One region of the Rothia sp. HMSC071C12 genome, then DNA from elsewhere that is predicted to be linked to it. Evidence: predicted binding sites of a transcription regulator. Region 1 holds the regulator's gene; the other holds the start of a gene.
What was found. Region 1 encodes HspR, which represses chaperone genes until heat shock. Its sites were predicted from a motif close to AAGTTGAGTCNNNNNGACTCAACTT; they were not measured.
Positions count from the first base shown of each region.

Region 2: clpB (ATP-dependent chaperone ClpB) is a predicted target of HspR. The motif match lies at 2,027-2,051, and genes of this name have one in related genera.

Region 1 covers NZ_KV814370.1:185,866-189,818, reverse strand. Annotated here, with positions in the region: gene HMPREF2942_RS03360 (nucleotide exchange factor GrpE) at 1-92, shown strand, start outside; gene HMPREF2942_RS03355 (DnaJ domain-containing protein) at 378-1,370, shown strand; gene HMPREF2942_RS03350 (heat shock protein transcriptional repressor HspR) at 1,374-1,880, shown strand; gene HMPREF2942_RS03345 (RNA-guided endonuclease InsQ/TnpB family protein) at 2,044-3,282, opposite strand; gene tnpA (IS200/IS605 family transposase) at 3,309-3,743, shown strand.
Region 2 covers NZ_KV814374.1:317,732-321,684, reverse strand. Annotated here, with positions in the region: gene dps (DNA starvation/stationary phase protection protein Dps) at 1-131, opposite strand, end outside; gene HMPREF2942_RS06290 (HAD family hydrolase) at 481-1,137, opposite strand; gene HMPREF2942_RS06285 (NAD(P)-dependent oxidoreductase) at 1,156-1,839, opposite strand; gene clpB (ATP-dependent chaperone ClpB) at 2,104-3,953, shown strand, end outside.

The DNA of each region.
Region 1 (3,953 bases):
AGGATCATGTCTCCATGGTTCTGCGTTACGGCTACCGCGTGAACGACCGTGTGGTTCGTACCGCTCAGGTGGCTGTGGCTGTCGCACCGTAAGGTGATCGGCTAAGCATTGGCTGAATAACTAACGACGGGCGGGTGCTCTCCCTGGTGGGGGAGTGCCCGCCCTGTTGTTTGCCAGGGTTATTTATCCGGGCTGTGGCGAGCTGTTGCGGCGGTCAAGAGGCTTGTAGGGGTGCTATTTTTTGGGCCCAGCCCTTTCAAAATTGAGTCAAGTAGACTAAACTTTTATATAGAGCATTAAGACAAGCACGCGGTGCCCCTGCAAGCCGTCCCGTAACCGAGGAGGGCGGCGCATCACCGCAGAAGGAGAAACACAACATGGCAAGTGAAAACTGGCTGACCGACGACTTTTATAAGGCACTGGGTGTCAGCGAAGACGCAAGCGAAAGCGACATCAAGAAGGCGTACCGCAAGCTCTCCCGCAAGTACCACCCGGACCTGAACCCCGGCGACGCCGCAGCAGAGAAGAAGTTCAAGGAAATCTCGGAAGCATACGACGTGCTCTCCGATAAGAAGCAGCGCGAAGAGTACGACCAGATCCGCCGCTACGGCGCATCTGGCATGGGCGGATTCGGAGGTGGCGGCTTCGGCGGTGGCAGCTACACCGGCTACCCCGGCGCGGACGCATTCGGCGGCTTCAGCAACGGCGGCGCAGGCATCAACATTGACGACCTGCTCGGCGGCCTCTTCGGCGGTAGCGCCGGCGGTTCCCGACGCTCCGCAGGCTTCACCAGCGCCGACTTCGGCGGCATGGGTGGCGGCGGTTTCGGCGGCGCACAGCACGCAGCCCCCGAAGAAAGCACCACTAGCACCCGCGTCAGCCTCGCCCAGGCATACACCGGCGCAACCGTGACCGTGTTCCTGCCGGACGGCTCCCACACCGAGGCACGCATCCCCGCAGGCATTAAGGACGGTCAGAAGGTCCGCCTGCGCGGCAAGGGCCTGCGCGGTGGCGACCTGAAGGTCACCGTGCGCGTCTCCGATGACTCCGTGTACTCGCGCGAGGGCAACAACCTGATTATGCGCGCGCCCGTCACCCTCGCCGAGGCCGTCGACGGCGCAGTGATTGAGGTGCCCCTGCCCGATGCATCCACCGTGAAGTTGCGCCTGGCACCCGGCCAGGTCGGCCGCCGACTGCGCGCTAAGGGCCGCGGCTTCAAGGCTAAGGGCGGCGACGGCGACCTGCTGGTCATCCCCGAGATTGTACTGCCCACCGAGCTGAGCGCAGAGGCGCAGGAAGCATTCGATAAGTTCGTAAAACTGGCACCGCAGGAGAACCCGCGTAAGGATCTGTTGAAGAAGGCGAAGTAAACCATGGCATCTCGAGAATCATCATCTAAGTCCCGTAGCGGCAAGCCGTTGCACAGCGTGGACCGGCCGGTTTTCGTGATTTCTGTGGCGGCTGAGCTGGCGGGCATGCACCCGCAGACCCTGCGCCAGTACGACCGCATCGGCCTGGTCCAGCCTTCGCGTGCGCCCGGTAAGGCGCGCCGCTATTCGCAGCGTGACGTTAACCGTCTGCAGCAGATTCAGCAGCTCTCGCAGGAGGGCGTCTCCCTGGAGGGTATTCGCCGCATTATTGAGCTGGAGTCCCTCGTGGAGGAGCAGCAGGAGCAGATTGCGGCGTTGCAGCGTCAGGTTGAGGATGCGAAGGTGAAGCTGGGCTTGGCGGAGCGCGTGTTCGCTGCCGGTACCAGTGGTGACGTGGTGCATATTGCCCGTGGTACCCGCCCGGCGCCTCGTCAGCGTTCCTCGGCTGTGGTGCTGTACCGTCAGCGTCACCAGCCGGCTACGGCGGATGATACGAAGCCACAGCGCTAAACCGGCTAAACCCGCTACACTGGGATAAACGGTTCGGCTGTTCTAGCTCATTTGCGCTTGTCGGCCACCCATATAGGCTTGTGCGTCTTTGTGTATACGCCGCGAGAGGGAGGTTGACTTCCTCCTCCTTGCGAACAAAGAGGACTCCTGCCAGCCGCATACCCTACAGGTATGCGGCTCTCGGTGGGTTAACAGCGTCAACAGCAACAGCACCCGCAAGCAGGCGTCTTACGTCCCTCTTCTGTTCGTTTAAACTCTCCGCAAGTCCTGCGGCGAGCATAATATTCACACACGCATTAGCATCTCGATCTAAGCGCATACCACACTTGGTACACGCCCATTCACGGATATTCAGCGGCTTTCTACCGCCCGGCTCACCACACACAGAACACAGCTGCGACGTGGGGGCAAACCGGTCAGCAAAGACCACCATGCGATGACGTTCATCAGCCTTCTCTTCTATCAGACGGCGTAATAAACCCCATGAGGCATCCAATACCGACTTACCTAAACGGGTACGCGACAGACCAGCCACATTCAGGTTCTCCAGGGCGATGACTTGGTTCTCGTCCACCACCTTGTTTGCTACCTGATGCGCGTAATGGCTCCTTGTATTGCGTACCTTGGCGTGAGCTTTGGCTAGGCGGATGCGTTGCTTTTCGTAGCGGTTGCTACCGCGCTTTTTACGGGAGAGCTGACGTTGAAGCGTAGCAAGACGTGCCGCTGCCTTCTTTAAAGGGCGGGGGTTCTCAAAGAACACCCGTTCACCCTCAGAATTGACAGCTACGGCCAGGCGATTCAGGCCTAGGTCAACACCGACAGCGTATGCAGAAGGCTCCGGTATCTGAATATTTTCAGCAGGCACATCCACAACAAATGAGACATAGTACTTCCCATCCGGCTCACGAATGAGTGTGACTGAGGATGGCTCAGCAGGTAGAGGGCGTGACAGCACGAACCGCACATTTCCAATTTTGGCCAAGCGCACAAAACCGACTCGATGAGTTGTTTCATGCACTATAAACCCGGAGTTCTTCGTAAACCTTGCTGACTGGCGGTGACTGCGCTTTTTAAAGCGCGGTGCATGAGCGCCGCGTTTACCTTTGCGCTGGCCAGTGACAGTAGCAAAAAAAGCCTTATAGGCTTTATCCAAGTCACGTAAGGCTTGTTGTAGGGGTACGGAGGAGACCTCACTCAGCCAGAATCGTTCCTCGGTTTTCTTTAACGCAGTCAGGCGTGCGGACAGTTCAGCGGCTGAAGGTTTAGTGCCGGTGAGCCGGTAGGTCTCTAGTGCGTGGGCTAAAGCGTCGTTGTAGGTTACGCGCACGCATCCAAAGAGTCGGGCAATAGGTTCGACCTGGCCCGGTTTTGGGTATGCGCGGTATCGGTAACGCTTCAACATAACATCTCCATTATATACTTGGTGTCATGGCAGATAATGCAGACATTCGCACTGGAAGACAAGCTATCTGGGATCTTCATGTCCAGTTGGTGTTTGTAACTAAATACCGTCGATATGTCTTCACAGATGACATGTTGAAAACCTGTGAAAACATCATGCGGGACGTATGTAAAAACTTCGGCGCAACCTTGGAAGAGTTCAGCGGAGGGGCCAATCACGTTTACTTGCTGGTGGGATACCCTGCAACAGTTGCTGTTTCCAAGTTGGTCAATTCCCTCAAAGGTGTTTCCTCGCGTATCTTACGGCGAGATTACGCGGATGAGATTGCCCCTTACCTGTTGGATGGGCATCTGTGGTCACGCTCGTATTACGCAGGCTCTGCTAGTGGTGCTCTATCGCAAGCCGCGCTAACCGGCTACACTGGGATAAACAGCCCGGCTGTTCTAGCTTGTCTAGGCTAGTCAGCTACTTATATAGACTTGTGCGTCTTAGCGTCATACGAAGCGAGGGAGGGTAGACCCCCGCCCCGCATGCACTTGGACCCACACACAAGGAGGTGAGGCTCCCCGAACGAACGGGGAGCCTCACCTGCTTGGTTATATAGTTGGAGATAGCATAGTTGGACTAACAAGTTCGGGGTATTGAGATGGAAGAGGGGTTGGCAGAGTGAA
Region 2 (3,953 bases), on a different contig from region 1:
ACGTTCCAGTGAGCGTGCTTCAGCAGCAGGTGCAGGTCGTTCAGGTCGTGCAGACGTGCCTGGAGAACCTCGGAAATGCCCTTGCCTTCTTCGAGGGTCAGGCCGGGTGCGGTGTAGTTTGCAAATGCCATGATGGTCTCCTTCATGATGCTGTGATGTTTGTGGTTCGGTGGGATTTGTCGCCCCGCCGAATCGTTATTATGAGTAAATCATTTTAAGGAACCGCTGTCAAGGTTATTTTGAGTAATTCGTAATAAATTGTCATCTATGTGTCGCGCCACACTTAAAAGCCCCTGTTCAAAAGGCGCTGCTTAAACGTGTCAGCCCCAAATGCCCGCGTGGCTCACCGCCCAAGCACGCACAAAGGGTGGGACGCGCGGTATCTCATATCGCGCATCCCACCCTTTATGGTGAAGCGTATTCAGTTTTCTACAGAGCTTCCGGCCTTTCTGTAGGGCTTCCCGCGTGCGAATCGGGCGGCTACGCCAGCGCGCGAACCGCCTCCAGGGTCAGCTCCTCATGCTTGAGGCGTGCGGTGCCCAGCTCCGCCGGAACCTCCAGCTCGCCCGGTACAACAATGACACGCATACCTGCCGCGGTCGCACTGCGCACGCCCGAAGGGGAATCCTCGAGAGCCACGCACTGAGTCGGGTCAACACCCAGACGCTCCGCCGCCAAAAGATAGGGCTGCGGGTCCGGCTTGGGGTTGGTGGTCTCATCGTTGCCAATAACCACCGAGAACGTGCCCTCGGGTGCCGCGTTTGCGGTGCGGCGAGCCACGGAGGTGGTTGCGTTTGTGACGATGGCGGCCGGAATCTGTGCATCGTGAACCTCCGAGAGGAAACGCTCAATGCCAGGAAGGAACTCGACCGGCTGCTGCGCCAGGGCCTCGCGCACCTTCGCCACCAGTCGATCGTTAATCTCCTCGTCTGGCAGGTTTACGCCGCGCTCGCGCAGGCGATCCAGGGTGAACTGCATGGATAGGCCCAGGCAGTCGAGGGTGTCCTGCTCGGTCCAGGTGCCGCCAAATTCTGCGGTGAGAGCAACCTTTGCGGCAGCCCATACGGGTTCGGTATCGACGAGGGTTCCGTCGTGGTCGAAGAGAATGGCGGCGGGGAAGGTGTTCGTAGTCGTCATGTCATTAAGCCTACCGGTTTATTTCTGGGGCGAGCGTAGGGTAACGTCCCCAATCGTCACCAAAAAATCTGTGCCCGCGTTCTGGGGGTTCTTGGCGATAGTGAGTAGCGCATCGGCGACGTCTTCACGGGCAATCGTCGGAATGCCTGGAGTTCGCTCGACACTCGCCATATCAAACACCTTCACCCCGCCCTTACCTGGCTTATCGGTCAGCCTGCCCGGATGTGCACGCGAAATATACGGCTGATATTCGGCAACCAGGGCGTCCGCCTTAACCTTGTCGGTAAAAATGCCGCGCATGATGACCTTGCATACCAGGCGCATGGGCAGGGACGCGGTCCGCATCGTATCGCCGACACCGTAGGCGCTCATCAGAACGCAATGCTTTACGCCTGCACCCGTGACCGCCTCCATGATGAGGGGCAGGCGCTCCTGCATGAACGTGGAGGAGAGAAATTCTCGCACCGTGGCTTTCTGACCCAGGATGCTGACCATCACGTCTTGCCCGGAGGATGCTGCGGCGAGCTGCTCGGCATCGTTCAGGGCTCCCGGAATGATAGTGAGATTTTGGTGTGCCCCCAAAAGTGTTAGCGCCTTGTCGGGGTTGCGCACGTAGGCGGTGACGGTGTGCCCCTCCTCTAGGGATTTGCGGATGAAGAGGTAACCGGTGCGGCCGGTTGCACCTAGAACCAGTATTTTCATGTGGGTCCCCATTCGTGACTGTGATTGTTGCGGGAGCCCGCAAGCGCCCAGCCTCGCAAGTACCCAGTCCGGTCAGTATAACAATGCGGTTTTGACTGGGGTTTTTGTCCGGGGCTTTTGTTTGGGGGCAGGGGGTGTGAGGTGGGGCAAAAAATACGAAAATTTTTTACAGGAGGCTTGCGAAACATAATTGAGTGGAGTAGACTCAAGTTATGTAATGCGGGGGCGCATAGGATAAGCCCCTCGAAACACGAAAGGAACATCATGGACAACAAGTTCACCACCAAGAGTCAAGAAGTCATCTCGGCGGCAAATACTAATGCTCAAACCGCCGGCAACCCCACTATTGAAACCGCGCACATCCTCAAGGCCCTCATGGACCAGCGCGAAGGCGTCGCCGTAGCAGTCCTCAAGGCTGCAGGCCTGGATGTAGACGCTATCTCCGAGGCCGCATCCGCCGAAATCAAGAAGCTGCCGAAGGCATCCGGTGCCTCCGTGCAGAACGCCTCCCTCAGCCGTGCCGCGCTTTCCGCTCTGCAGGCGGCACAGACCCGCGCCCAGGGCTTCGGAGATACCTACGTTTCTACCGAAATGATTCTGCTGGGCATTGCCAGCGGAACCGATAGCACCGCAACCGCAATGCACAAGCTCGGCGCTACCGCAGAGCTCATCGCACAGACCATCCCCAACGTCCGAGGAGACCGCACCGTGGACACCCCCGACCCCGAAGGCACCTTCCAGGCACTCGAAAAGTACGGCACCGACCTGACCGCCATTGCTCGCGCAGGCAAGCTTGACCCGGTCATCGGCCGTGACTCCGAGATTCGCCGCGTGGTGCAGGTGCTTTCCCGCCGCACCAAGAACAACCCCGTGCTGATTGGTGAGCCCGGCGTCGGTAAGACCGCCGTCGTGGAAGGCCTGGCACAGCGCATGGTTTCCGGCGACGTGCCCGAATCCCTGCGCGGCAAGACCCTGATTAGCCTGGACCTGGGCTCCATGGTCGCAGGCGCAAAGTACCGCGGTGAATTCGAGGAACGCCTGAAGGCAGTCCTCGAAGAAATCAAGAAGTCCGAGGGTCAGATTGTGACCTTCATCGACGAGATTCACACCGTTGTCGGTGCTGGCGCATCCGAAGGCTCCATGGACGCAGGCAACATGCTCAAGCCCATGCTCGCCCGAGGCGAGTTGCGCCTGATCGGTGCCACCACCCTCGACGAGTACCGCGAGAACATCGAGAAGGACCCCGCCCTGGAGCGCCGCTTCCAGCAGGTGTACGTGGGCGAGCCCAGCGTAGATGACACCATCGGTATTCTGCGCGGTCTGAAGGAACGCTACGAGGCACACCACAAGGTGCAGATTGCTGACTCCGCGCTGGTTGCCGCAGCAACCCTGTCTAACCGCTACATTCCCTCCCGTCAGCTGCCGGACAAGGCAATTGACCTGATTGATGAGGCAGCATCCCGCCTGCGCATGGAAATTGACTCCGCACCGGAGGAAATCGACCAGCTGCGCCGCGCCGTGGACCGCCTCACCATGGAGGAACTGGCACTTGCCGGCGAAACCGACCCCGCATCCGTGGAGCGTCTGGAAGCGCTGCGCAAGGATATGGCAGACAAGAAGGAACAGCTCGACTCCCTCAACGCCCGTTGGGAAGCCGAGAAGGCGAACCTGAACCGCGTGGGTGACCTCAAGACTGAGATTGACGAGCTGCGCTCCCGCGCAGAGGTTGCACAGCGCGAGGGTAACCTCGCCGAGGCATCTCGCCTGCTCTACGGTGAAATTCCCGCGAAGCAGGCTGAGCTGGAAGAAGCACAGCGCGCCGAGGACACCGCCAAGAGCGAGTCCATGGTCTCCGAAGAGGTTACCGCGGACGATATTGCCGAGGTGATCTCCTCCTGGACCGGCATTCCCGCAGGTCGCATGATGCAGGGCGAGTCCGAGAAGCTGCTCGAAATGGAGAAGCGCATCGGTGCCCGCCTTATCGGCCAGGAAGCCGCAGTGGTCGCTGTCTCTGACGCTGTGCGCCGCGCCCGCGCCGGTATTTCCGACCCGAACCGCCCGATTGGTTCCTTCCTGTTCCTGGGCCCGACCGGTGTTGGTAAGACCGAGCTGGC